Regions from separate parts of the Kitasatospora sp. NPDC056783 genome, predicted to be linked through region 3. Evidence: riboswitches for the same ligand, from Rfam matches in the RefSeq annotation. Region 3 holds a riboswitch; each other region holds the start of a gene.
What was found. Region 3 has a riboswitch for cyclic di-AMP ahead of ACFRMQ_RS10830 (transglycosylase family protein). Riboswitches for the same ligand answer to the same signal wherever they lie in the genome.
Positions count from the first base shown of each region.

Region 1: another riboswitch for cyclic di-AMP. It lies ahead of ACFRMQ_RS30815 (transglycosylase family protein); the one in region 3 lies ahead of ACFRMQ_RS10830 (transglycosylase family protein).
Region 2: another riboswitch for cyclic di-AMP. It lies ahead of ACFRMQ_RS20875 (NlpC/P60 family protein); the one in region 3 lies ahead of ACFRMQ_RS10830 (transglycosylase family protein).

Region 1 covers NZ_JBHUAF010000301.1:732-10,036, reverse strand. Annotated here, with positions in the region: gene ACFRMQ_RS30830 (MazG family protein) at 1-820, shown strand, start outside; gene ACFRMQ_RS30825 (SDR family NAD(P)-dependent oxidoreductase) at 832-1,254, opposite strand; gene ACFRMQ_RS30820 (cytochrome P450) at 1,509-2,906, shown strand; cyclic di-AMP (ydaO/yuaA leader) riboswitch at 3,141-3,307, shown strand; gene ACFRMQ_RS30815 (transglycosylase family protein) at 3,313-4,209, shown strand; gene eno (phosphopyruvate hydratase) at 4,541-5,827, shown strand; gene ACFRMQ_RS30805 (septum formation initiator family protein) at 6,016-6,507, shown strand; partial or broken gene ACFRMQ_RS30800 (DUF501 domain-containing protein) at 6,479-7,006, shown strand; gene ACFRMQ_RS30795 (exopolyphosphatase) at 7,171-8,112, shown strand; gene ACFRMQ_RS30790 (NAD(P)/FAD-dependent oxidoreductase) at 8,542-9,305, shown strand, end outside.
Region 2 covers NZ_JBHUAF010000141.1:8,009-17,382, forward strand. Annotated here, with positions in the region: gene ACFRMQ_RS20845 (aminotransferase class V-fold PLP-dependent enzyme) at 1-79, shown strand, start outside; gene ACFRMQ_RS20850 (Lrp/AsnC ligand binding domain-containing protein) at 83-364, opposite strand; gene ACFRMQ_RS20855 (rhomboid family intramembrane serine protease) at 406-1,188, opposite strand; gene ACFRMQ_RS20860 (hypothetical protein) at 1,390-1,653, shown strand; gene ACFRMQ_RS20865 (NYN domain-containing protein) at 1,653-3,218, shown strand; gene ACFRMQ_RS20870 (NlpC/P60 family protein) at 3,420-4,457, shown strand; cyclic di-AMP (ydaO/yuaA leader) riboswitch at 4,795-4,948, shown strand; gene ACFRMQ_RS20875 (NlpC/P60 family protein) at 4,959-6,077, shown strand; gene ACFRMQ_RS20880 (NlpC/P60 family protein) at 6,309-7,355, shown strand; gene ACFRMQ_RS20885 (hypothetical protein) at 7,418-8,548, shown strand; gene ACFRMQ_RS20890 (glycosyltransferase 87 family protein) at 8,587-9,374, opposite strand, start outside.
Region 3 covers NZ_JBHUAF010000050.1:10,584-19,957, reverse strand. Annotated here, with positions in the region: gene ACFRMQ_RS10845 (ATP-binding protein) at 1-399, shown strand, start outside; gene ACFRMQ_RS10840 (DUF397 domain-containing protein) at 767-1,030, opposite strand; gene ACFRMQ_RS10835 (sirohydrochlorin chelatase) at 1,584-2,537, shown strand; cyclic di-AMP (ydaO/yuaA leader) riboswitch at 3,093-3,253, shown strand; gene ACFRMQ_RS10830 (transglycosylase family protein) at 3,240-4,562, shown strand; gene ACFRMQ_RS10825 (hypothetical protein) at 4,874-5,074, shown strand; gene ACFRMQ_RS10820 (LacI family DNA-binding transcriptional regulator) at 5,182-6,201, opposite strand; gene ACFRMQ_RS10815 (glycoside hydrolase family 13 protein) at 6,227-7,942, opposite strand; gene ACFRMQ_RS10810 (sugar ABC transporter permease) at 8,052-8,957, opposite strand; gene ACFRMQ_RS10805 (carbohydrate ABC transporter permease) at 8,998-9,374, opposite strand, start outside.

The DNA.
Region 1 (9,305 bases), on a different contig from region 3:
GTTGGCGCGGCTGCTGACCGGGCAGCCCGTCGGGGGCGGGCCGACGGTGTGGCTGGGCAGCCCGGACGGGGACCCGGGGCTGACGGACGCGCTGGCACGGATCGCGGTGGAGCACGCCGGTGAGGTGCCGGAGATCGAGGTGCTGCCCGGTTCGTACGACCTGCCGGGCGCGCGGCTGCTGGACCTGGTGACGGTGATGGACCGGCTGCGCTCCCCGGGTGGCTGCCCCTGGGACGCCGAGCAGACGCACGAGAGCCTGGTGAAGTACCTGGTCGAGGAGGCGTACGAGCTGGTCGAGGCGATCGAGGAGGGGGACCGGGCGACGCTGCGCGAGGAACTGGGCGACGTCCTGCTCCAGGTGTTCTTCCACTCGCGGATCGCCGAGGAGCACCCGACCGAGCCGTTCACCGTCGACGACGTGGCGGGGGACATCGTCGAGAAGCTGATGTACCGGCACCCGCACGTGTTCGGGGATGTCGAGGTCGAGGGTGCCACCGAGGTGGAGGCCAACTGGGAGCAGTTGAAGGCGGCCGAGAAGGCGGACCGTGAGTCGGTGCTGGACGGCGTGCCGGCCGGGCTTCCCTCGCTGGCGTACGCGGCGAAGCTGGTGTCCCGGGTGCGCCGGGCGGACTTCACCGGGGTGCCGGACGAGGCGTACGAGCTGCCCGCCGAGCTGACGGCGGACTCGGCGGGCCGGCTGCTGCTCGCGGTGGTGCAGCGGGCGGCCGCCGCCGGGGTGGATGTGGACGCCGCGCTGCGGTCGGCCGCGCGCGGTTACCGGGACGCGGTGCGCGCGGCCGAGGGCCTCGAAGCGGAGTGACGGGGGCGGGTTCAGGCCGCCGTGGCGGCGCTCTCCGGGTGCCGCTGCGGGGGGACGAGCTCACCGATGGCCTCGCCGACGAGGACGACGAGTTCGGCGAGGCGCTCCAGGTCGAGGTGGGCGGGCAGGTCGGTCAGCGGGATGACCCGCTCGCCCGCCGGGCCGGCCACCGCGAACAGGTCGATCGGGCCGAGGTGCTTCTCGGCGGTGTCCACGAGGGCGGCGACGTCGCTGGGGCGGCGGATGTCTCCGCAGACGCCGACGACGGGGCAGCCCGGCCGGTCGAGTTCGGCGGCGAGGTCCTCGGCGATGCCGACGTGCTGGTCGGCGATGAGCATTCCGGCGGCGCCGGTCGCGGCGAACCGGCGGGCGAGGCCCGCGCCCGACCCGCCGTCGAGGACCGCGATGACGACGACTGATCCGCTGACCCGCATGGCCTGCTCCTCCCTGTGGGCGACACCGCACCGGCGCCCACGCGTACTGCGGAGGATCGTAGGCAGGTCCTGACCCTCCGCGACAGGGATTACCCCTCAGGTGACCAGGCTCACGCCCGCTCTCCGGCCAAGAGCTGTCCAAGAGTCGTCCACGGGGCGTCCACGGAGAGTTGGCACGCCGGACGCGAACCGGCGGCGGGGGAGCGGCGGCCCGCCGGAACGGGGGCGCGCGTGGCACCGGATACGGTCGGTCCATGCCAGCTCAGCCCGACCCCGCCCGGCCCGCCACCACGCCGTCGACGACGCCGTCCGACACGCCGTCCGACACGCCGTCCGGCACCCGGTCGACCACCCCGTCCGGCGTCCCCGCTCCGCAGCTGTTCACCTGGGAGTTCGCCGCCGATCCGTACCCCGCCTACGCCTGGCTGCGTGAGCACGCCCCGGTGCACCGCACCACGCTGCCGAGCGGTGTCGAGGCCTGGCTGGTGACGCGGTACGCGGACGCCCGGCAGGCACTGGCGGACAGCCGGCTGTCGAAGAACCCGGCGCACCACAGCGAGCAGGCGCACCGCACCGGCCGGGTGGGCATCCCGGGGGAGCGGCAGGCGGACCTGATGACCCACCTGCTGAACATCGACCCGCCGGACCACACCCGGCTGCGCCGGCTGGTGTCGAAGGCGTTCACCCCGCGCCGGGTGGCCGAGTTCGAGCCGAGGGTGCAGCAGCTCACCGACCGGCTGATCGACGGCTTCGCCCAGCGCGGTTCGGCGGATCTGATCCACGAGTTCGCCTTCCCGCTCCCCATCTACGCGATCTGCGACATGCTGGGCGTGCCGGCCGAGGACCAGGACGACTTCCGCGACTGGGCCGGAATGATGCTGCGGCACACGAAGCCGGGCCAGGGCGGCAGCCAACGCGGCGGCGTGGGGCGGGCGGTGAAGCGGATGCGGGCGTACCTGCTGGAGCTGATCCACCGCAAGCGCGCGGACCTCGGCGACGACCTGATCTCCGGTCTGATCCGGGCCAGTGACCACGGCGAGCACCTGACCGAGAACGAGGCCGCGGCGATGGCCTTCATCCTCTTGTTCGCGGGCTTCGAGACCACCGTCAACCTGATCGGCAACGGCACCTACGCGCTGCTGCGCAACCCGGAGCAGCGCCGGCTGCTGCAGGAGTCGGTGGCGCGCGGGGAGAGCGGACTGCTGGAGACCGGGATCGAGGAACTCCTGCGCTACGACGGACCGGTGGAGCTGGCGACCTGGCGGTTCGCGACCCGTCCGCTGACCATCGGCGGAGTGGACATCCCGGTCGGCGATCCGGTGCTGGTGGTGCTGGCCGCGGCGGACCGCGACCCGGCCCGGTTCTCGGACGAGAACACCCTCGACCTGGCGCGGACGGACAACCCGCACCTGGGCTTCGGGCACGGCATCCACTACTGCATCGGCGCTCCGCTGGCCCGGTTGGAAGGGCGTGCCGCGCTGGCCACGCTGCTTTCCCGGCTGCCCGATCTGCGGCTCGCGGAAAGCCCGGAGAATCTGCGCTGGCGGGGCGGTCTGATCATGCGTGGGCTGCGCGAACTGCCGGTGGAATTCAGTCCGGAGAGCCGCTCGCCGCACGTCCCTCCGCATCCGCTTCAGCAGGGCCCTTCGTGACCCGGACGAGCCGGGATGACGCTGACGGGACATCGTCGGTCAACTCCCAAGCGGGGTATGAACGCTGACCAATCCGGACATAACGCCGAAGCCGGTAGGCGGCTGGGCACGCGCCGTAATGCTGGTGTGATATCGGCGATATGAGCTTGTGATTGGTCTGAAGATCTGTCTACTCTCCTGGGGTTCGCAGCTGCGGACCCCGAGCGCGGAACGCCGAATCCTGCCCGCCACGCCACGGGAAACCGACCAGAACCCTGGGCAGGGGCGGGGGAACCAGGTTTGTTGCCGTCCCCACGGCTTGGGGTGAAGCCGCCCGAGCGGAATCGTTTCCGCTTACGGCGGCCGGGCCACCTCCCGGTCCGAACCCGACAGCTCACCTCGCAGGCGTGCGGAGAGGGACCTCTTCATGCTGTTCGTTGGAACTGGCCGTCACCGTCGTCGCACCCAGGCCGAGAAGGCCATCGCCGTCGCCGGTGTGGCCGGCGTCGGACTCGCGATGCCGCTCCTCACCGCCACCGGCGCCTCCGCCGCCCCGGTCTCCACCTGGGACGCCGTCGCCCAGTGCGAGAGCGGTGGCAACTGGAGCATCAACACCGGCAACGGCTTCTACGGTGGCCTCCAGTTCACCTCCAGCACCTGGAAGGCCTACGGCGGCACCGCGTACGCCGCGCAGGCCAACCAGGCCAGCAAGGGCCAGCAGATCGCGGTCGCCGAGAAGGTCCTCGCCTCGCAGGGTCCGGGCGCCTGGCCGGTCTGCTCCAAGAAGGCGGGTCTGACCAAGGGCGGCTCCCCGGCCTCCGTCGACACCTCTTCGAGCGGCAAGACCCAGACCGCCCCCAAGCCGCAGGCCCCGAAGCCCGCCAAGCCGGCCGAGAAGCCGGCTCAGCAGCAGGCCCCGAAGCCGGCTCAGAAGCCCGCCGCCAAGCCGGTCCAGCAGGCCGCCCCGCAGCAGCAGGCCCAGCAGACCCCGGGCTTCTCCGGCAAGGCCGGCTGGGACGCCGACGCCAAGGTGTACTGGTACCAGAACAACGGCGCCTGGTACTGGACCAGCCACCAGGGCGTCTACCAGCAGTACGCCGGCCAGGCCGCCGCCCAGCCGCAGTACGCCCCGCAGGCGGCCGTGCAGTCGGCCCCGCAGGCCACCGGCCACGACTACACCGTCCGTGCCGGCGACACCCTGTCGACCATCGCCGCCGCCCAGGGCGTGTCCGGCGGCTGGCACGCGCTGTACGACCAGAACCACGCCACCGTCGGCGGCGACCCGAACCTGATCATGCCCGGCCAGGTGCTGCACCTCGGCTGAGCCGGTGTCGGGCCCTCGCGCCCGAGCCGATGCCGGGCCGCCGTGCCCGATCCGGCGTCGAACCGCCACGCCCGACGAAGCGTGTTCCGACCCGTGGACGAAGGGGACCGGTCCTACCGGTCCCCTTCGTCCGCATTCGCCCGCCCCAGGGGGACAAGCTGGGACAAGCAGGTGAACTACCGGTGGGTAGCGGGGCCACACGCTGAGACGGAACCGAGGCCGAGGTGGTCCCGGGAGCCCGGGCGGTTAGGCTCTGGTCGTAACGACTCCGCAATCGTCCCGCTGACTGCACCCCGTCAGACCGGACCCTGCTTCCGCAAGGAGATGCCTCGTGCCGTCCATCGATGTCGTCGTAGCCCGTGAAATCCTCGACTCGCGCGGCAACCCCACGGTCGAGGTCGAGGTCGGCCTCGACGACGGCAGCACGGGTCGTGCCGCTGTCCCGTCGGGTGCCTCCACCGGCGCCTTCGAGGCCCTGGAGCTGCGCGACGGCGACAAGAACCGCTACTTCGGCAAGGGCGTCGAGAAGGCCGTCCTGGCCGTCATCGAGCAGATCGGCCCGGAGCTGGTCGGCTACGACGCCACCGAGCAGCGGCTGATCGACCAGGCCATGCTGGACCTGGACGCCACCCCGGACAAGTCCTCGCTCGGCGCCAACGCCATCCTGGGCGTCTCGCTGGCCGTCGCGCACGCCGCCTCCGAGGCCAGCGACCTGCCGCTGTTCCGCTACCTGGGCGGCCCGAACGCCCACGTCCTGCCGGTTCCGATGATGAACATCCTCAACGGCGGCTCGCACGCGGACTCCAACGTCGACATCCAGGAGTTCATGATCGCTCCGATCGGCGCGGAGTCCTTCTCCGAGGCCGTCCGCTGGGGCGTCGAGGTCTACCACACCCTCAAGGGCGTGCTGAAGGAGCGCGGGCTGTCCACCGGCCTGGGCGACGAGGGCGGCTTCGCGCCGAACCTGGACAGCAACCGCGAGGCCCTGGACCTGATCGTCGAGGCCATCCAGAAGGCCGGCTACGTGCCCGGCCGTGACGTCGCGCTGGCCCTGGACGTCGCCTCCTCCGAGTTCTACGAGGACGGCGCCTACCAGTTCGAGGGCAAGGCGCTCACCTCCACCGAGCTCATCGAGTACTACGCCGAGCTGGTCGCCGCCTACCCGCTGGTCTCCATCGAGGACCCGCTGGACGAGTCGGACTGGGACGGCTGGAAGGCCATGACCGTCAAGCTGGGCGACAAGGTCCAGCTGGTCGGCGACGACCTGTTCGTCACCAACCCGGCCCGCCTGGCCCGTGGCATCGAGACCGGCACCGCCAACGCGCTGCTGGTGAAGGTGAACCAGATCGGCTCGCTGACCGAGACCCTGGACGCCGTCGAGCTGGCCCAGCGCAACGGCTACCGCTGCATGATGTCGCACCGCTCCGGCGAGACCGAGGACGTCACCATCGCCGACCTGGCCGTCGCCACCAACTGCGGCCAGATCAAGACCGGCGCCCCGGCCCGCTCCGAGCGCGTCGCCAAGTACAACCAGCTGCTGCGCATCGAGGAGATCCTCGACGACGCCGCCGAGTACGCCGGCCGCGGCGCCTTCCCGCGCTTCCGCTCCGCGGAATAACGAGCACAGTCGCTCCGCGGAACAACGAGCACGGTCGCTCCGCGGAACAACAAGCGAGTCGCTCCGCGGAGCGACAGGCACGTACGAGGGCCACGCGCTCCCGGTAGCGCACGCCTGACCGGTGCCCCGCCGTTCACCCCGTAGGGTGGACGGCGGGGCACCGTCGCGACCAGGAGGGGATACGGGAGATGGCTGGCTGGAGGATCCCGGGCTTGGCGGCCCGGCCCCGGTTCACGAGCCGGGCGACCGTCCTCGTCCTGGTGCTCTGCTCGCTGGTGGCGATCCTCGCCTACCCGACGCGGCAGTTCATCTCCCAGCGCGCCGAGATCTCCGCCCAGCGGGCGAAGGCCGACCACGCGCGCCAGCAGGTCGAGCAGCTGCGCCGGGAGAAGGCCCGCTGGCAGGACCCGGAGTACGTCAAGGCGCAGGCCCGCGCCCGGCTGCACTACGCGGTGCCGGGGGAGACCCCGTACATCGCGGTGGACCAGGGCGGCCAGGCCGCCCGATCCTCCGCGCCCGCCACCCCCGCCGCGTCCGGCGGTTCGGCGAAGGCCGCCAAGCCCTGGTACACCAGCATCTGGGACTCGGTGGACGCCGCCGACACCGCCGTGGCGGCCCCCGCCAACCCCCTTCCGCTCCCACCGTCCTCCGTTGGAGACACCTCCCCCCATGACCACTGAGAACCACCCCACCGTCTCCGACGCCGACGTCGCGGCCATCGCCGCCCAGCTCGGCCGGGTGCCGCGCGGCCTGCGCGGTGTGGCGCACCGCTGCCCCTGCGGCAACCCGGACGTCGTGGAGACGGCCCCCCGGCTCCCGGACGGCACGCCGTTCCCCACGCTCTACTACCTGACCTGCCCCAAGGCCGCCTCGCTGATCGGCACCCTGGAGGCGGAGGGCGTGATGAAGGAGCAGACCGCCCGGCTCGCCGAGGACCCGGAGCTGGCCGCGGCGTACCAGAAGGCGCACGAGGACTACATCGCCCGGCGCGACGCGATCGAGGTGCTGGAGGGCTTCCCGAGCGCCGGCGGCATGCCGGACCGGGTGAAGTGCCTGCACGTGCTGGTCGGCCATTCGCTGGCGGCGGGCGAGGGCGTCAACCCGCTCGGCGACGAGGCGATCGGGATGCTGGAGGACTGGTGGGCCAAGGGTCCGTGCGTCTCCCCGGCCGAGGTCGAGGCCGCCGGCGAGCGGGTCGCCCGCAACCGCGCCAAGGACCAGGACCACGAGGCCGTGATCGCCGCGAAGGCGCAGAAGACCGCCGAGCGCGCCGCGAAGAAGCTCGCCACCGGGGAGTCCGGGGAGTCCGGGGAGACCTCGGAGACGGCGGGGCAGGAGTCCGAGTGAGCACGACCCGCGTGGCCGCGATCGACTGCGGCACCAACTCGATCCGCCTGCTGGTCGCCGACCTCGACCCGGAGACCGGGGAGATCACCGACCTGGACCGCCGGATGATCGTCAACCGGCTGGGCCAGGGCGTGGACCAGACCGGCCGGCTGCACCCGGACGCGCTGGCCCGCACCTTCGCGGCCTGCCGGGAGTACCAGGAGATCATCTCCGGCTTCGGCGTCGGCCCCGAGCGGGTCCGCTTCGTCGCCACCAGCGCCTCCCGGGACGCCGAGAACAGCGACGAGTACGTCAAGGGCGTGCGGGACGTCCTGGGCGTCGAGCCCGAGGTGGTGAGCGGCGAGGAGGAGGCGCACCTGTCCTTCGTCGGCGCCACCAAGGAGCTGGCCGAGGGTCAGTTCCCCGGCCCGTACCTGGTGTTCGACCTCGGCGGCGGTTCCACCGAGTTCGTGCTCGGCACGGACGAGGTGCGGGCGGCGCGCTCGGTGAACATCGGCTGCGTGCGGCTCACCGAGCGCTACTTCGGTGACGCCGAGCTGCCCTCCGAGGCGCAGGTCGCGGCCGCCCGGGCGCACGTGCGTGCGGAGCTGGACCGGGCCGAGGAGGCCGTCCCGCTGACCGGTGCGGCCACCCTGGTGGGCCTGGCCGGGACGGTCACCACGGTGTCGGCGATCGCCCAGGACCTGCCCGGCTACGACTCGGCGGCGATCCACCACTCGCGGATCAGCCGGGAGCGGGTCGCCGAGATCGCCCACGAGCTGCTGGCCGCCACCCACGCCGAGCGCGCGGCCATCCCGTCGATGCACCCGGGCCGGGTGGACGTGATCGCGGCCGGGGCGCTGGAGCTGCTGGAGATCATGGAGCGCACCGGCGCCGCCGAGCTGGTCGTGAGCGAGCACGACATCCTCGACGGAATCGCCTGGGGTATCGCCTCCTGACCCCGTTCAGGGCTTACCCGGACCGGCCCCGGCACCCCTTTCGGGGGGCCGGGGCCGCGCCGCACCCGAGGGCGTGCGGGAAAGTTCGTGAATTTCTTCACATGGCGATACGGTCAATCGTTGCATTGGCCCGCCCGCTACGTCCGAAATGTGGGACCGAAGGCCCGTTGGCCGGGTCTCCCATGGGATCGCAGGTCAGGCCTTGTGTGAGGTTTGAAAATCGAAATCACGCGCGGGAACCCGGGCGCCGTGCGGATCGTTGCTGCTCAGGCCGGTGGTGCTCCGGCGCGTGTTCGCGCGGTGCCGCCCCGGGGTGCTGGCCCCCGTGCCGGGCCGGATTTTGCGGCCGCGCAGTGTAGCACAGAGGGTCCGTCAACTTGTGACCGGGCTCACGAAGGCTGCTCCGGACGGTGCTGGATACTTTCGGATATGAGCACCACGGAGCGTCCTCGCATCCTCATTGTCGGCGGTGGTTACGTCGGCCTGTATGCCGCGATGCGCATCCTCAAGAAGATGCGTTACGGCGAAGCGACCGTCACGGTCGTCGACCCGCGGTCGTACATGACGTACCTGCCCTTCCTCCCCGAGGCGGCCGGCGGCAGCGTCGCGCCGCGCAACCTCATCGCGCCGCTGCGCAGCACCCTGAAGAAGGCGGAGGTGCTGACCGGGTCCGTCACCGGCATCGACCACGCCCGCAAGGTTGCCACCATCCAGCCCGCGGCCGGCGACAGCTACGAGCTGCCCTTCGAGTACCTGGTCGTCGCGACCGGCTCGGTCTCCCGCACCTTCCCGATCCCGGGTCTGGCGGAGAACGGCCTCGGCATGAAGACGGTCGAGGAGGCCATCGGCCTCCGCAACCACGTCATGGCCCAGCTCGACAAGGCCGAGTCCACCACGGACGAGGACATCCGCCGCAAGGCGCTGACCTTCGTGGTGATCGGTGGCGGCTTCGCCGGCATCGAGACCGTCGCCGAGGTCGAGGACATGGCCCGCGACGCGGCCAAGCTGTACAAGACCGTCAGCCGCGACGACATGCGCTTCGTCGTCGTCGAGGCGGCCAACCGCATCCTCCCCGAGATGGGCCCGGACCTCGGTCTGTGGACCAAGGAGCGGCTGGAGGAGCGCAAGATCGAGGTCTACATCGAGACCTCGATGGACTCCTGCGTCGACGGCCACGTCATGCTGAAGAACGG
Region 2 (9,374 bases), on a different contig from region 3:
GCTGGTCACGGACGGTGCGGCCTGGAACTACCGCAACGAGGGCGGGCGCTGCGTCGCCGACACCCGGCGCGCGGGCTGACCGCTACTCGTCCAGGCCGAGGGCGAAGGCGGCTTCCAGGTCGTGCTGGGAGTAGGTGCGGAAAGCGATCTGGGTCTCGGTGTCGGCCACACCCGGGACCTTGTTGAGCCGGCCCGGGATGACCTCGGCCAGGTCGTCGTGCCGGCGCACCCGCACCATCGCCACCAGGTTGTAGCCGCCGGTCACCGAGTAGACCTCGCTCACGCCCTCGATGGCGGCGATGGCCTCGGCGATCTCCGGGATGCGGTCGACACTGGTCTTGATCAGGACGATGGCGGTGATCACTTTTCGGGCTCCTTTGTGAGGTGCCGCCAGCGTATCGGGCGTCAGCCGGGTCGTCGCGGGGGGTGGCGGGCCGCGGCACAGGCGAGGAGGAACCCGGCGCAGAAGCCGATCACGTGGACGAGGTACGCCACTCCCGGGCCCGCCGAGTGCACCGACCACCACTGCAGGGTGAACCAGAGGCCGAGCACCAGCCAGGCGGGGAAGCGCAGCGGCAGGAAGAACAGCAGCGGCACCAGGGTGGTCACCCGGGCCCGGGGGTGGAAGCGCAGGTAGGCGCCGAGGACGGCGGAGATCGCGCCGGAGGCCCCGATGAGCACCCGGACGGAATCCGGGGAGTGCGCCTCGGCGAGCGCGAAGCCGTACGTGCTCAGGCAACCGGCGGCCAGGTAGAACACGGCGTACCTGGCCCGGCCCAGCCGCCGTTCGACGGTGGGGCCGAAGACGTGGAGGAAGAGCAGGTTCCCCAGCAGGTGCAGCCAGCCGGCGTGCAGGAAGAGGCCGGTGAGGGCGGACAGGGCCGGGTGCTTGCCGGGGGTCGGGGCGGCCGGGCAGCCCGGGACCGGGTCGGGGGCCCCGGCCAGCTGTTCGGCGGTCAGCGGCCGCCCGGCCAGCAGTTCGGCCGGGACGGCGCCCCAGCGCTGCTCGTACCGCTGCTCCGCGCAGACCCGCGTCTGGCCGGAGCCGTACAGCGGATTGAGTCCGGCGGCCGGGCCGAGCAGGAAGACCAGGGTGTTGAGCGCGATCAGGGCGTAGCTGACCGCCGGGGCGGTCGCCGCCGGGCGGCCGCCCCGGGCGGCGGTGTGGTCGGAGGCCGCGAGCGCCATGCGGCCAAGCATCCCTCCGGGCGCCCCAGGTGACACGACGGTTTACGGCAGGTGGACCAGTGCGGTTGTTCGGGCAACCGGTGGTCGCGGCGGTTGCCCCAGGCAATAGGCTTGGGGCGGGCATTCCCGCCTCCCGCCGCCGACGCCGGGGCTCCGTGGGGAGCGCCTAGCCCACCCAGGGACCACCCGAGAGGACCCCCGATGACCGTCCCCGCCCTGACCTCCGAGACGCGCTGGCGCTGCACCCTGTGCGGCAACCTCACCCGCTTCGACGTGACCCGCACCGCGCGGGTGACCGAGTTCCTGCACTTCGACCTGGCCGGCGAGTCCAAGGTCGAGGAGACCGAGGTCCTGAGCCAGACCATCGAGTCGGTGCGCTGCCGCTGGTGCAACGCGGTGGACCAGGTCGAGCTGGTGGCTCGTCCGGGTGCCGAGGGCGCGGAGGCCCCCGCCGAGCAGGGCTGATGCCCGTCGGTGCGGCGGGCGGGTGCGCGACGCCTCCGTCCGCCGCACGGGACAATACAGAACAAGACGCACGGAGCGTGACGACAGGGGCGGCCGCCGCCGTACCCCGCTGGACCAGGATCGGAGCCGAGGACGTGGTGGACGCAGCGAAGGAGCCCGGCGAAGCCCAGGGGCTTCAGCCCGCTGCGGCCGAGGCCCCGGCCGGGGCGGCCGGGGCGGCGGAGGACTCCGCGGGGCCCGAGGCGGAGCGCGTCGTCGAGAAGCTCGACCGGCCGCTGCCGGAGGGGGTGCGCCGGCGGGTGGTCGGGCTGGCCTCGGACGCGCTCGGCGGGCTGCCGTCGGCGGAGCTTCCGCAGAGCCTGCGCCAGTACGTCAAGTTCACCCCGGCCCGGCGGGCCAAGTACGCGGCCACCGCGCTGGCGGCGGCGCTGGAGGCGGAGCCGTCCTTCCGGGTGCGGATAGCGGAGCGGCTGCGACTGGGGCAGCCGGACCTGGTGAAGGCGCTGGAGTCGGGCACCGTCCCGAGCGCCGCCGATCCGATGGACGTCGCGGCGGCCGCCTACCTGGTGCGTTCGGCGGGCTGGAGCCGGCTGGTGGCCGAGGCCGGCGAGGAGGCCGAGCGGGCCGGCGCCGAGGACGCGGCCGCGGAGGCGGTCCGGCTGGTGGAGAAGCTCCAGGCCGAGCTGGCCGAGGTGCGGGCCTCCGCGCGGGCGGACCTGGACCGGCAGCGGGCCGAGTCCGAGGGCGTCCGCAAGGAGGCCGAGTCGCTGCGCAAGAAGGTGCGGTCGCTGGAGAGTGACACCCGCCGGGCGCAGGCGGAGGCCCGCCGGGTGGCCGGGGAGCTGGAGTCCGCGAAGGCGCAGGCCGCCGCCGAGCGCGGCGCGGCCGAGACCGAGGCGCGCAGGCTCCGGCACCGGGTCTCCGAGCTGGAGACCGCGGCCGAGCAGGGCCGGCGGTCGGCCCGGGAGGGGCGCAGCGTCGAGGACATGCGGCTGCGGCTGCTGCTGGACAGCGTGCTGCAGTCGGCCCAGGGGCTCCAGCGGGAGCTGGCGCTGCCGGTCTCCCAGATCCGTCCGGCGGACCTGGTGGAGGCGGTGGTGCCGGGGGCGGCCTCGCCGCACGACGTGGCCCGGCGCGGGCTGGCCGAGGACGATCCGGCGCTGCTGGACCAGTTGCTGGCGATCCCCCAGGTGCACCTGGTGGTGGACGGCTACAACGTGACCAAGACCGGCTACCCGGCGCTGCCGCTGGAGCAGCAGCGGATCCGGCTGCTGGGCGGGCTGGCGATGCTGGCCCAGCGCACCCAGGCGGAGGTCACCTGTGTGTTCGACGGGCAGGACCTGGACGTCCCGGTGATCATGGCGCCGCCGCGCGGGGTCCGGGTGCGGTTCAGCCGGACCGGGGAGACGGCCGACGAGCTGATCCGCCGTCTGGTGCGGGCCGAGCCGCAGGGGCGTCCGGTGGTGGTGGTGTCCACCGACCGGGAGGTCGCGGAGGGCGTGCGGAAGGCGGGCGCGCGCCCGGTGGCGTCGGTGCTCCTGCTGAACCGGCTGGCCCGGCCCTGAGCCCGGATCAGGACGTCATGATGCCTGGTCGGACAGGGTTTCCGGGGCCGGTGCGGGTTCCGTGAAGTCAGTGCGGTGACCGGAGTTCACACGTTCGGGGGAGTAGCAGAACGGATAGAACTTCACTAGGGTCAGGTGTCAAACCTATTTTCCGGAATCTCATCCCATCAGGTGAGTCCGATGGAAGAAGGAGCCGGACACTTGGCCTCCCACCGCCGTCCCAGGCAGCCGAGCCGCGCACGGATCTCCGTGCTCACCGCTGCCGCCGCGACCGCGGTCGCCCTCTCCGCCCAGGTGGCCGCGCACGCCGCGCCGCAGCCGAACACCTCGGACGTCAAGGCACAGATCGACCAGCTCCAGCAGGAGCAGGAGCAGGCCGCGGAGAAGTACAACGGCGCCAAGGAGCGGTCCGACCAGCTGCGCAAGCAGGCCGACCAGCTGCAGGACCAGGTGGCCCGCGGCCAGGAGGAGATGACCCGGCTCCAGGGCGGCCTGGCCGAGGTGGCGGGCGAGCAGTACCGCACCGGCGGCATCGACGCGTCCGTCCAGCTGATGCTCTCCTCCGACCCCTCCGGCTACCTGGAGAAGGCCTCCACCATCCAGCAGGCCAGCAGCAGTCAGGCCGAGGCGCTCAAGAACCTGCTGGAGCAGCAGCGCCGGCTGGACCAGGAGAAGACCGAGGCGGCCGCGGTGCTCTCCTCGCTCGACACCACCACCAAGGACCTGAACCAGGCCAAGACGGACGTCAACGCCAAGCTGAAGGCCGCCCAGGACCTGCTGAACTCGCTCAGCGCCGCCGACCGCGTCGCGCTGAAGGCCCAGCAGGCGCAGGACGAGCGCGCCTCGCGCGGCAGCGACCGGGTGGACCTCGGCAGCCTGCCGGCGGCCAGCGGCTACGCGGCCACCGCGGTGGCCAAGGCGATGGGCAAGCAGGGCTCGCCGTACGTGTGGGGCGCCACCGGGTCGACCACCTTCGACTGCTCGGGCCTGATGGTCTGGGCGTACGGGCAGGCCGGCGTCTCGCTGCCGCGCACTTCGCAGGAGCAGGGCCACTACGGCACCCGGGTGCCCTCGCTGGACCAGGCCCAGCCGGGTGACCTGGTGGTGTACGGCCCCGACATGCACCACGTCGGGATGTACATCGGCAACGGCATGGTGGTCCACGCGCCGCACACCGGTGACGTGGTGAAGGTGATGAAGGCCGACGCGATGCAGATCAACACCATCCGCCGGGTCTGACGGCCCGACATGCCCGGGGGGCCTTCGCGGTCCCTGTGATCAGCGCCACCTCCACTCGGGGTGGCGTTCGGGTTTCCCGCCCCTCTCGTGACCACATGCTGAGAACTGATCAGCCTTGTGTGCGCCAGTGGTCACCATCGGTCATTTTCACAAAAGAACTTGGGTAATCTTCTGTCTTTTTTCTGACAAGGATTTGAACGGATCACGGTTCAGTTACTAGGGTCGTGATCCGAACCACCGCACTGTCGATCGCCCAGCCAGGGTGGCGGCGGTGGTTTCCGCCGAGTTCGCGAGGCAGCGGGGCAGGTCGAAGCGACTGCCCGACAGGGGAGCCCAGTAATCGGGGGCGCTGCGGAGCGGAGCCGGGGAACCACGTTCCTCCGGGGTGAATCGGCGCCAGGTCGGCCGCGGGAGCGGCCGTGAGGCGTCGTAGGGCATGCTTCCGGCCCGAACCCGTCAGCTCACCCGGTAGGCGGACGTAGGAAGAAGGAGTCCGCCTTCGTGGCGTCCCATCGTCGTCCCAAGCCCGCCGGCCGCACCCGGGTCTCGATCATGACCGGTCTCGCCGCCGCGGCCGTCGCCCTCTCCGCGCAGTCCGGCGCCCACGCCGACCCGCAGCCGACCAAGGAACAGGTCAAGGAGCAGGTCGACCAGTACAACGAGCAGGCCGAGGTCGCGACCGAGAAGTACAACGCCTCGCTGGAGAAGCAGCAGGAGCTGGAGAAGCAGGTCTCCGGCCTCCAGGACCAGGTGGCCCGTCAGCAGGCCCAGGTGACCGAGCTCCAGGGCGGGCTCGCGGAGATCGCGGGCGAGCAGTACCGCAACGGCGGCATCTCGCCGACCGTCCAGCTGATGTTCTCCTCCAGCCCGGACACCTTCCTGAACCAGGCCGGCGCGCTGAACCAGGCCGGGGACAGCCAGAAGAACCAGCTGAAGCAACTCCAGGAGCAGCAGCGCAAGCTGGACCAGGACCGCACCGAGGCCCAGGGCAAGCTCGCCGAGCTGGACTCGACCACCCAGCAGCTGAAGTCCTCCAAGGAGGAGGTCCAGAGCAAGCTGAAGGCTGCCCAGGACCTGTTCAACACGCTCTCCGCGCAGGAGCGCCAGGCGATCCAGCAGGCCGACCAGAAGGCCGCCGCGGAGGCCAAGGCCAAGGCCGACGCCGCCCAGGCCCAGCAGGGCGGTGCCGACCGCGCCTCGCGCGACAACGGCCGCAGCGACCTCTCGGCGCCCACGACCACCGCTCCGGTGAAGGTGGCCGCCGGCAGCTCGCGCGGTGCCGCCGCCCTCTCGTACGCGGCCTCCAAGATCGGCAGCCCGTACGTCTGGGGCGCCACCGGCCCGAGCTCCTTCGACTGCTCCGGTCTGATGGTCTGGGCGTACAACCAGGCGGGCGTGTCGCTGCCGCGCACCTCGCAGGCGCAGGCCGGGGCCGGCACCCGGATCGGCACCGACCTCTCCCAGGCCCAGCCCGGCGACCTGCTGATCTTCTACAGCGACGCCCACCACGTCGGCATCTACGCCGGCAACGGCCAGGTGCTGCACGCCCCCAGGACGGGTACGTCGGTGCGCTACGAGGCGGTCTCCAACATGCCGCTGACCTCCATCGTGCGGGTCTGATCCCCGCTCGGGCGCTTCCGGGCCCGGTCTTCCCGTCAGGGGAGGCCGGGCCTGCGGCTTTTCCGGGGCGCTCGATCTGATGTCCGATAAGTGGTCGAATATTCGGGTTGGCAGGGGTTTGGACTCGCTTGCCCGGACTCGCTAACGTCTGCCACCGGACTTCCGCTCGACGGCCGCCCGCACTGGTGCGGCGGCGGGGGCCCGCGCCGCAGGATTGGAGCCGCTGCCGCCATGCCCGTGCACCGTCGTTCCCCACTGCTCGCCCGGGCGCTGGTGCTGACCGCGGCCGCCGCCACCGCGCTGGGCGTGGCCGCCGGGGGCAGTGCCCAGGCCGCCCCCGGCACCCCGGACCCGACCGACCGCCAGGACGTCAAGACACAGGTGGAGCAGCTGTACGACGAGGCCGAGCAGGCGTCCGAGAAGTACAACGCCGCGCAGGAGGCGCAGCGGCGGCTCCAGGGCGAGACCACCATCCTCCAGGGGGAGATCGCCCTCGCCCAGGACCAGCTCAACCAGCTGCGCGGCGACCTGGCGACGGTCGCCGGGGCCGAGTACCGCGGCGGCGGGATGACCCAGACCGCCCAGCTGATCCTCTCGCCCGACCCGGAGGGCTACCTGGCCCGGGCCCGCACCATGGGCCAGGCCGCCACACGCCAGCAGGAGACCCTGCGCGAGCTGCTCGCCCGTCAGCGCAGGCTCGACCAGCGCCGCGCCGAGGCGGCCGACAAGCTCGTCGAGCTGGACGAGACCCGCCGCTCGCTCGCCGACGGCAAACAGCAGATCCAGCAGCGGCTGGCCGCGGCGCAGAAGCTGCTCAACGGCCTGGGCTCCGGCGAACGGGCCCGGCTGGCGGCCCAGGACGCCCGGGACGCCGAGCAGCGCGCCACCCGCGGCACCGACCGGCTGGACCTCGGCTCCGCGCCGCCCGCCTCCGAACGCGGGGCCGCCGCGCTGGCCGCCGCGGTGCGGATGATCGGCTCGCCGTACGTCTACGGGGCCACCGGGCCGAACGCGTTCGACTGCTCCGGTCTGATGTACTACAGCTGGCGGCAGGCCGGAGTGACCCTGCCGCGCACCTCGCAGGCCCAGGCGTACGCCGGGCAGCGGATCAGCCTGTCCGAAGCGCGACCGGGAGACCTGGTGATCTTCTACCGGGACATGCACCACGTCGGCATGTACGCCGGCGGCGGTGTGATCGTGCACGCCCCCCGCCCGGGTGCCAAGGTCCGCTACGAGAGCGTCACCGCGATGCCGGTCTCCGGGGTGGTCCGGCTCTGAACGCCCCGCCGTCCGGCTCCTCCCGGATACCCGGCCCCCGCCGCCCGCTGTCCCGGCGCGGCGTGCTGCTGCTCGCGGCCGGCGGGCTGGCCCAGCTGTCGCTGCCGCCGGCCGCCCCGACGGCGGCCACCGCGGCGCGGTCGGCGGACCGGCGCGCCGAGGTGGCCGGGGCGCTGACGCGGCGGGCCGGCTCGGCGCCGCCCTGGGCCGGGCTGCCGGTGGCCGGGGCGGAGTACCGCAACCTGGTGCTCGCCGGGTCCGGCGGGCCGGAGCGGGTGACCGCCGCCGCCGACCTGGCGGTGCGCATCGCCGGGTACGACGCGTACCCGGTGGTGTACCCGCGCCGGATCGAGCTGGCCCGGACCGGGGACGGCTGGCGGGTCGAGCGCGAGGAGAGCGCGAGCGGGCCGCCCGCGCCGTGGGACTTCGGGCCGCTCCGTTCGGTGCCGGGCGCGCACTGCCTGGTGGTCGGGCCCGCCGCCGGCCCCGACCCGGCCGAGCTGGTCGCGGTGGGGGACCGGGCGGTGCCCGCCGTCACCGAGGTCTGGGGCCGCGCCTGGCCGGAGCGGCTGCTGCTGGAGCGGCCGGCCACCGAGGAACAGTTCGCCCGGCTGCTGGAGGGCGACCCGGCGGACTGGGCGGGCATGGCGGCGGTCACCGTGGCCGCCCCCGGCGCGCCCCGGCACACCCCGGCGGACCGGGTGCTGGTCAACCCGGAGGCGTACGGGCGGCTCAGCGACTTCGGCCGCCAGGTGGTCGTCACCCACGAGGCCACCCACGTCGCGACCAGGGCCGACACCCGCGCCTGGACCCCGATGTGGCTCTCCGAGGGCGCCGCCGACTGGACCGCCTACCGGGACTCCGGCCGTGCCGCGCGGCAGATCGCCCCCGAGCTGGCCCGGGACGTCGCCGCCGGGAAGCTGCCCGCCGCGCTGCCCGCCGACCGGGACTTCGCCGCCGGCGCGGCCGGCATCGCCCAGGCCTACGAGCAGTCCTGGCTGGCCTGCGACCTGATCGCCCGCGACCACGGGCCGCAGCGGCTGGTCGCCTTCTACCGGGCCGTCGGCGCGGCCGACGGGCAGGGCGAGGACCGGGAGGACCGGACCGACCGGCTGATGCGCCGTGAGCTGGGCGTCGGCCTGGAGGAGTTCACCCGGCTCTGGCTGGAGCGGGTGGCGGCGCTCAAGGACTGACCGGGCACGGGGCCGGGGTGCGACCGCCGGCCGCCGGATCAGCGGCGCTGCTCGGCCGGGGCGCCCGGGTGGTCGATGCCGTCCAGCAGGTCCTGCTCGTAGGCGATCCCCGGGCGCACCGGGTAGCCGGCGGCCGGCAGCGCGGCGGGCTCGCGGTCCAGCACCACGGTCGGCGGCAGCGGCGCCTCGCCGCGGGTGGAGCGCCAGAGCCGGATGCCGGAGAGCACGGCCGCGGCCAGCAGCAGCAGGTTGCGCAGGGCCAGGACGGTGACGCCCGCCGGTTCGCTGGCCAGGACCTGGCTGAACACGGTCGGGAACTCGGCCTGGGTCAGCGGGCAGGCCAGCAGGATCAGCACCGCCACCGGCCGCTGGCTGGTGCCGCGCACGGTCAGGCAGACCGCCGCGACGCCGACCAGCCAGACCAGGTACTGCGGGCTGATCACCCGGCTGGTGACCACGAAGATCAGCAGCGCGCACAGCGCCGCGTCGTACATGGTGGCCGCGTTGCGGCGCTTGGAGGTGAAGCGCCACAGCAGCAGCCAGCCGAAGCCCAGCACGGTGCCGGCCATCATCACCTTGCTGATCACGCCGACCCACGGCCCGAGCATCTCGGGGGAGCCGTAGTTCATGGTGACCCTGCCGTCCCAGGCCCCGGCGAGCCGGGCGAAGTGCAGCGGCAGCGCGCCGAGCGACTCGACCTCGATGCCGCGGTCCTTCTGGAAGGCCAGGAAGTCGAAGGCGCCGTTCATCCCGGCGGCCAGGAGGAAACCGATGGAGACGGCGGTGGCGCCGGCCAGCGTCCAGGAGCGGCGGGTGCGGCGGCCGG
Region 3 (9,374 bases):
GAACTCGTGACCAACGCGCTCCGGCATGCGATCGGCGCACGGCCCGACCCGTCGGGCGGCGCCCAGGGCGAGTACGACTTTCCCATACAGCCGACCCCGGAGGGCCGGCTGCCGATCCGAATAAGCCTGGTGCACCGCGCGCCCCAGGTGGTCTGCGCGGTGAGCGATCCGAGCAGCCTCGGGCCGATCGCCCGGGAGGCGGACTTCGTCGCCGAGTCGGGCCGCGGACTGCACCTGGTGGAGTCGTTCAGCCGCTCCTGGGGCTGGCACCCACTGGGCAGCGGCAAGGTGGTCTGGGCGATGTTCGAGGCGGAGACGGTCGGCGGCTCCCCGCTGGACGGCCGCTCACCGCTCGACGGCCCGGTCGACGCCGGCGGACGGCATCGACGCTCGGCCTAGGACGCGCACAGCACCCGGGTCGGGTCTCGCCACCGGGCCGGACCGCATGGCCGGGTCGGGCTGTGCGTCCGGATCAGGAGCCGCGATCAGGAGCGGCCCCGCGTCCGGGTCAGGCTCCGCGGCGGGCGGCGCGCGGCCGGTCGAGGAAGTCCCCGGGAGGACCACACCCCGGACCCTTCCGCCAGGCCCCGCCGAGGTCCCGCCGAGGCCCTTCCGACGCCGCGCACCCGCGGGCCGTCCGGCCCATCGGGGCGGCCGGGCACGATCGGAAGGACGAAGGACAGCGGGCGGGCCAAGGACAAAAGACAAAGGCCGTCGCGGTGTCGGCACCCACGACGGCCCCCCGATGACGGAGCACGGCGGTCGGTCAGACCGCCAAGTGGTCGAACTCCCCGTCCTTCGCCCCCAGCAGCAGGGCGGCGATCTCGGCCCGGGTGTAGATGAGCGCCGGGCCGTCCGGGAACCGCGAGTTGCGCATCGCCACATCGCCGCCCGGCAGGGCCGCGAACTCGACGCAGTTGCCCTGCGAGTTGCTGTGCAGGCTCTTCTGCCAGACCACCCCCCGGAGATCGGCGGCGGCCATCCCGTTGTAGGTGTCGTACGAGCCGTGCGTGTCCTGCGAGTCGTGCATAGAAATCTCCCGAAGAGCTCCGGAGTCGTCGTCCAGCGCGGCGCCCCCGGCACCGCCGAACGAACGGACCGGCCCCGTACCGGCCCGGCACAACGCCTCACTTGACGTGATGATAGCCGCAGTGCACGTGCATCAGCACGGGACAGTGCAGGTGCACGAGGCCTTTCATTCCCAGCCTCGAACTCTTCACGGACCCTTCCCCTGACGGTACGTAAACGGACATAGCCTATGGAATCGTCGGGCTCGCGATAACCGGCCGTGAGCACCTCCCCGCTGAATGTTGATCTTCGAGCGCCGGGAGTCGCACCCCCGTGACCCTCCGTCAAGCGCCTCCCGCGCTGTGAGACATCTCACGCGCCACTGATGCAACGCCAGCCGTCCCGGATGGCGTCAGGACCGTGACGGTCCACGCCGAGTTGGGAGAGGAATGTCCGGATTGTAGGCAAAGCGCCTGAACGGTGGCGCGGGCACACCGAGTCCGCACCACGACCGCGCGAAACCCGTACGGCAGCCGACTGCAAGCCGGACGGGGCGATGTCCTACGATCTCCGGCATGAGCACCGCAGCCATCCCGGGCGCGCCACTGCCCGTCCGCACTCCAGGCTCCCGTGCGCGGGGGCGCCACCGTCGTCCCGAGCGCCCCGAGATCCCGGCCGGCGCCCCGGCCCTGGTGCTCGCCGTACCCGCGACCGCCGGGCCCGAGTCCCGCTCGGTCGTCGAGGAGTTGCTCTCGATCGTCCGCACCGAGCAGAACGGCGTTCGGACCGCGGTCGGCTACCTCCCGGGCAACGGCTCCGAGGCCGCCGACGGCGAGGAGCGCACGGTGGCCGAGCTGCTGACGGTGGCCGCCGAGACCGGGCTGCCGATGCCGATCCTGGTGCCCCTGGTGCCGGGCCCGCACACCTTCCTGACCGAGCTTCACGCGCTCGCCGCCGAGTACGGCGCACCCGTCACCGACCCGCTGGGCCCGCACCCGCTGCTGGCCGAGGCCGTGCACGTCCGGCTGTCCGAGGCCGGGCTGGCCCGCGCCGACCGGGCCCGGCTGTTCGCCATCGCGACCGCCGCGGACGGCGTGGTGCTGACCACCGTCGGCGGCGAGGACGCGGCCGCCGCGGCCGGCATCACCGGCGTGCTGCTGGCCGCCCGACTGGCCGTGCCGGTCGTCGCCGCCGCGCTCGACGTGCCCGGCTCGGTCGCCGCGGCCGTCAACCACCTCAGGGACACCGGCTCGCAGCGCCCGGCGCTGGCCCCGCTGGTGATCGGTCCGGAGGCGGACTCCGAGTTGCTCGCCACCGCCGCCGAGGAGACCGGCTGTCCGTCGGCCGCACCGCTGGGCGCGTACCCGTCCGTCGGCCAGCTGATCGCCTCCACCTACCTGGCCGCGCTGCCCACGCCGTCCCCGGAGGAGCTGGCCCGGGCCGAGGCGGCGGCCGCCGCCGAGGCCGAGGGGGCCGTGGAGGGCGCTCGCGGCGCCCACGCGGCCGCCGAGGGGTACGCCGGACAGTAGGTCGACACCGCGCGCCGGTTCGCGCGCGCCGAGGGGCCTGGAGCGGTTCGCGCTCCGGGCCTTTCTCTTTGCCCCGCCCGCTCCACCCCGCTCACCTTGTCCCGCCCACCCCTGTCCCGCTCACCGACTCTCGTCGTCTGCCGCCACCGGGCGCCGGCCGCCACCGCTTCTCGCGCATTCCACCCGCTTCGGGAGTTGAGTGGCAATGAAGTGGAATGTCCGTTCTTGAGCTATTTGAAGGGAAATGAGTCGTGCCCACTCGGACGCGTGGGGCGCCATCGCACGGACGCGTTCCGGAGTGCGCCGCAGCTCACCCCGATGTGCCGTCATGTCATTGCTGAAGCGGAGCCAGTTGTCGAGTTCCTCAACGAAATTGCCAGAAAACGATCATTTACGATCTTGATCGAGCTGGCTTTTGGCAGTTCTCACTAAACCGTGACGCGTATCACAAGGTTTGCGGTTTGAACTTGAGTCTGATTAACGTGCTCTCCGTTCGTGACCACACGAACCCGGTTCATCCGCGACGCCGAGTCCTGCCGTCGGATGTCCTGGCAGCGCGAAAACGCACCACGGCAGGAGCGGGGGACCCACAGGTAAGTCGCCCCGGACCGATCCCCGGAACGGTCCAGGGCTAGGGGTGAAGCCGCGCTCACCGCGCGGCCGGGCAACTCCAGCCCGAATCCGACAGCTCACCTCGCAGGCGTGGGAGAGGACCGCGTCTTCATGCTGCCCACCAACGGCACCAGCCCGTCCAATCGCACCCGCCGCGTGATCGCCGCCCTCGGCGTCGCGGGCGTCGGACTCACCGTCCCGTGCCTCACCTCCGGCACCGCCTCCGCCGCCACCGTCGCCACCTGGGACAAGGTCGCCCAGTGCGAGAGCGGCGGCAACTGGAGCATCAACACCGGCAACGGCTTCTACGGCGGCCTCCAGTTCACCTCCAGCACCTGGTCCGCCTTCGGCGGCACCGCCTTCGCCGCGCGCGCCGACCTGGCCACCAAGGACCAGCAGATCGCCGTCGCCGAGAAGGTCCTCGCCTCGCAGGGGCCGGGCGCCTGGCCGGTCTGCTCCGTCAAGGCCGGCCTCACGAAGGGCGGAGCCGCCGCGGCGGTCGACACCTCGGCGGGCTCGACCGCCGGTTCGACCGCCGCCAAGCCCGCCCAGAGCCCGAAGCCCGCCGCTCCGGCCGCCAAGCCCGCCCCGCAGACCCCGGCCGCGCCCGCCGCGCCCGCCGCGCCCGCCGCGCCCGCCCAGGACGGCGCTCAGGCCGCCTCCGGCTCCGCCACGGGCAACTGGGTCCAGAAGCGTCAGCAGCAGGCCCAGGGCGGCGACTACACCGTCGTCGCGGGGGACTGGCTGTCCTCGATCGCCGACCAGCACAACGTGCGGGGCGGCTGGCAGCGGCTGTACGAGCTCAACCGCGGCACCCTGACCGAGGGCCCGGACACCATCTACCCCGGCCAGCACCTGTCCATCGACGGCAAGTCCGGCTCGGACGCCACCCGGTCCGACCGTTCGCAGCAGGCCGGCCAGTCCGCGAACGGTGGTGCCGTGAACGCCCAGCCGACCGCGCGGCCCCAGGGCCCCGCCACCAAGCCGGCCACCAAGCCCGCCCCGCAGACCCCGGCCCCGGCGAAGCCCCAGACCCAGGCTCCGGCCGCCACCGGCAGCATGGCCGCCGCGGTCTCCTTCGCCGAGTCGAAGGTCGGTCAGGCGTACGTGTACGGCGGCACCGGCAACGGTGGCTGGGACTGCTCCGGCCTGACCCAGGCCGCGCTGCGCGCCGCGGGCATCTCGGTACCGCGCGTCGCCGCCGACCAGGCCGCCGCCGGCACCCACGTCTCGCTGGACAGCCTCCAGCCGGGCGACCTGCTGTTCTGGTCCAACAACGGCAAGGACTCCGGCGTCTACCACGTCGCGATCTACGTCGGCAACGGCAAGTACGTCGAGGCCGCCAACCCGAGCTCGGGCGTGCGCGAGCAGAGCATCGCCAACTGGGCCCCGGACTTCGCCGGCCGGGTCTGAGGACGGCGATCGGCCGATGGACGCGCGGTGACGGCCGGCAAGGGGCACAGATGACGGATGACAGATAACAGATTTCATCATCTGTCATCCGTCATCTGTTCTCCGTCAGCCGTCAGCCGCCGTCCGAACGCTGACCACCCACCACCCCCGGGGAGAGTCTGGTCGCTCTCCCCGGGGGTTCCGCCGTTCCCCGGGCGCGTCCCGGAGCCCGTCCCCGCGCACAGCCCTCCGGCGGTTCCGCCCGATCCGGTGGGGTGGTGGTTCCCTCCCCCGACCGGCATGCTGCTGCTCTGCACCCGAGGAGGAGTCACATGGCCCAGGTCACCATCACCCTCGACGCGAACCTCGCGATAGACGCGATGATGCTCTCCGGCACCACGAACCCGCAGGACGCCGTCGAACTGGTTCTGCGCGACTACCTGGCCCGCGGCCGTCGCACCGAGACCCGTACCGGCGAAGCGGCCGACGGACACCGGCTCACCGTCGACCGTCCGACCACCCAGGAGGGCTGACCGGGCCGCCGCCCACGACGACCGCCCCCGCACACGCCGACGGGCCCCGGAGAGCAACCGCCCTCCGGGGCCCGACCGTTCGGCGTGGCGGCCACGACGGCCGGCGCTCAGCGCGCGCAGGCCCCGGTGGACCCCCGCATCACCAGCTCCGGCTGGAACATGAACTCGCCGCGCTGGGCCGCGTTCCCGCCGACCTCCTCCAGCAGCGCGTCCACCGCCGCCGTGGCCATCGACTCGACCGGCTGGCGGATCGTGGTCAACGGCGGCTCGGTGAAGGCGATCAGCGGCGAGTCGTCGAAGCCGACCACCGACACGTCCTGCGGCACCGACAGCCCGCGCCGGCGCACCGCCCGGATCGCCCCGAGCGCCATCATGTCGCTCCCGCAGACGATCGCGGTGCAGCCCTTGTCGAGCAGCGCACCGGCCGCCGCGTGCCCGCCCTCCACACTGAACAGCGTGTGGTGGACGAGGTTCTCGGCCTCCTCCCGGCCGTACCCGAGCACCTCGCGCATCGCCGCCGTGAAGCCCTCGATCTTGCGCAGCACCGGCACGTACCGGCGCTGGCCGACGGCCAGCCCGATCCGCTCGTGCCCGAGTTCGGCCAGGTGCTGGACGGCCATCCACATCGCGGCCCGGTCGTCCGGCGAGATGAACGGCGCGTCGATCTTCTCGCTGTAACCGTTGATCAGCACGAACGGCACCCCGCGCCCGGCCAGCCGGGCGTAGCGGTCGTGGTCGGCGGTGGTGTCCGCGTGCAGCCCGGAGACGAAGACGATGCCCGCCACGCCCCGGTCCACCAGCATCTCCACCAGTTCGTCCTCGGTGGAGCCGCCCGGCGTCTGGGTGCAGAGCACCGGGGTGTAGCCGTGCCGGCTGAGCACCTGTTCGATCACCTGCGCCAGCGCGGGGAAGATCGGATTGCTCAGCTCCGGCGTGATCAGCCCGATCAGCCCCGCGCTGCGCTGGCGCAGCCGGGTCGGCCGCTCGTAGCCGAGCACGTCGAGTGCCGCCAGCACGGTCTGCCGGGTGGCGGCGGAAACGTTCGCCTTGCCGTTGAGCACGCGGGAGACGGTGGCTTCGCTGACCCCCGCCTGTGCCGCGATGTCTGAGAGTCGCGCCGTAGTCACGGTCCCAGAGCCTATTCCAACCACGTCAGACCGCCCACCAGCCGGTGCTGTCCGGAGCGAGCACCGTCTCGCCGCCGGCCACCACGAGGTCGGTCGAGGCCAGCAGCAGCGTGCCCGGGGCCGCGATCCGCACCGGCTCGCCGGAGGTGTTCACGGTGCAGACGAAGGAGCCGCGGCGGAACGTCAGGGTGCCCTCGGCGCTGTCCAGCCACTCGACTTCGGTGCCGGCCCCGAGGTCGGGCCGCGCCCGGCGGACGGCCAGCGCGCTGCGGTAGAGCTCCAGGGTGGAGCTCGGGTCGCCGGCCTGCGCCTCGACGCTCAGTTCGGCCCACTCGGCCGGCTGCGGCAGCCAGGACGGCCCGCCGGCCACCGGTCCGAAGCCGTACGGGGCCTCGGTGCCGGACCACGGGATCGGGACGCGGCAGCCGTCGCGGTAGCCGTCCTGCCCGGCCTGCCGGAAGAAGGACGGGTCCTGGCGGACCTCGTCGGGCAGGTCGGTGACGTCCGGCAGGCCGAGCTCCTCGCCCTGGTAGACGTAGGCCGAGCCGGGCAGCGCGAGCATCAGCAGGGTGGCGGCGCGGGCCCTGCGCAGGCCCAGCGGACGGTCGCCGGGGGTGCGGATCTGGGTGCCGAGGCCGGGCTCGTTGGCGAACCGGGTGGCGTGCCGGGTGACGTCGTGGTTGGACAGCACCCAGGTGGTGGGGGCGTCGACCGGGCGCATCGAGTCGAGCGAGAGGTCGATCACCTCGCGCAGCGCGGTGGCGTCCCAATCGGTGCCCAGGTACTGGAAGTTGAAGGCCTGGTGCAGTTCGTCGGGGCGGACGTAGTTGGCGGTGCGCTGGACGGTCGGGGTCCAGGCCTCGGCGACGCCGATCCGCTGCCCCGGGTACTCGTCGAGGATCGTCCGCCAGCTGCGGTAGATCTCGTGCACGCCGTCCTGGTCGAAGAACGGCATGACGTCGTTGCCGAGCAGCTTGAGCTGGTCGGCGCCGCCGAGGTCGGGCAGGCCGGGGGCCTTGACCAGGCCGTGGGCGACGTCGATCCGGAAGCCGTCCACGCCCATGTCGAGCCAGAACCGCAGGATCGAGCGGAACTCGTCGGCGACCGCCGCGTTCTCCCAGTTGAAGTCGGGCTGCTCCGGGGCGAACAGGTGCAGGTACCAGTCGCCGGGGGTGCCGTCCGGGTTCTCGGTGCGGGTCCAGGCCGGGCCGCCGAAGATGGACTCCCAGTCGTTGGGCGGCAGTTCGCCCTGCTCGCCCTTGCCGGGGCGGAAGTGGTAGCGGTCGCGCAGCGGGGAGCCGGGGCCCTCGCGCAGGGCGCGCTGGAACCACTCGTGCTGGTCCGAGGAGTGGTTGGGGACGAGGTCGACGATGATCCGCAGGCCCAGGTCGTGGGCGTCCCGGATGAGGGCGTCGGCGTCCAGCAGGGTGCCGAACATCGGGTCCACCGCCCGGTAGTCGGCGACGTCGTAGCCGGCGTCCGCCTGCGGCGAGGCGTAGAACGGCGAGAGCCAGACCGCGTCCACGCCGAGGTCGCGCAGGTAGGGCAGGCGGCTGCGGATGCCGGGCAGGTCGCCCATGCCGTCGCCGTTGGAGTCGGCGAAGCTGCGCGGGTACACCTGGTAGATGACCGCGTCCCGCCACCAGCCTCTGGACGCGCTGCCAGTCACAGAAGCCAGGGCGGCCGCCTCGTGAGCGGTGTCGGCGGCAGGCCGGGAGGTGTCGGCCAGGTTCTGGGTCATGGACGGTATCCCTTGGGGACTAGAGGAACGGAAGGCGCTGGAACGTTGGGTCGCGTGACGGTGTGGCGGCGCGACCCGGCGTGGGGCCGTGGTACGAGGCAGCGGCGGGTCAGGACTTGGAGGCGCCGGCGGTCAGGCCGGTGACCAGGTGGCGCTGCACCAGGTAGAAGAAGGCCGCCGACGGGATCGCGATCAGCACGGCGGTCGCGGCCATCAGGTTCCACTGGGCGTCGTGCTCGCTGACGAAGGTCTGCAGGCCCACGGCCAGGGTGTACTTGTCGGAGCTGAGCATGAAGGTGGAGGCGAACGGCACCTCGGCCCAGTAGGTGAGGAAGGAGTAGAAGGCGGCCACCGCCAGACCCGGGCGGGCGAGCGGCAGGATCAGCCGCCAGAAGGTGCCGAACGGGGTGAGCCCGTCGACCCGGCCGGCCTCGTCGATCTCCACCGGGATGGTGTCGAAGTAGCCCTTCAGCAGCCAGGCGCAGTACGGCACGGTGGTGGTCGAGTAGACCAGGATCAGGCCGGTGTAGCTGTCCAGCAGGCCGAGTTCGGAGAGCATCGTGTACATCGGCACGATCAGCACGGCGATCGGGAACATCTGGGTGACCAGCAGCGACCACATCAGCGGCTTGTGCCCGGGGAACTTCATCCGGGAGACGGCGTAGCCGGTGGTGGCGGCGAACAGCACGCCGAACACGGTGGTGACGCCGGAGACCAGCACGGCGTTGCCGAACCAGGTGAAGAAGTCGGTGTCGGACAGCACGTGCTGGTAGTTCGACAGCGTGAGCTTGTCGAGGATCCGGCCGGGGTGGAGGTAGTCGTTCTTGTCCGGGCCGAGCGAGACGAACAGGATCCACGCGACCGGGAACAGCGCGATCAGGCCGGCCAGGACCAGGATGCCGTGGGACAGCGCCCGGGACAGCGGGCTGCGCTCGCCCCGGCGGCGGGCCTTGGCGGGCCGGGCGGCCGGGGCGGCGGTCGCCGCGCGGGCCGGGAGTTCGGTGGTGGTGCTCATCGGGGGTACCTGCCTTCGTGGGTCAACTGGGTCCGGGGCCTCAGCCGTTGGCCTGCTCGTTGCGGGCGAGCCAGCGCCGGTAGAAGGCGGTGAAGACGATCAGGATGGACAGCAGGATCACGCCGTAGGCGGCGGACTGCGCGTAGTCCCGGGGGATCTGGCCGAAGCCGAGCCGGTACGCCCAGGTGACCAGCAGCTGGGCGTCGGGGGCGCCGGTGCCGAACAGCAGGAAGATGACGTTGAACTGGTTGAACGTCCAGATCACGCCGAGCAGCACGACCGTGGAGGACACCGAGCGCAGCCCGGGCAGGGTGACGTAGCGGAAGCGCTGCCAGGCCGTGGCGCCGTCCATCTCGGCGGCCTCGTACAGCTCGGCCGGGATCGACTGGAGGCCGCCGAGCAGCGAGATCATCATGA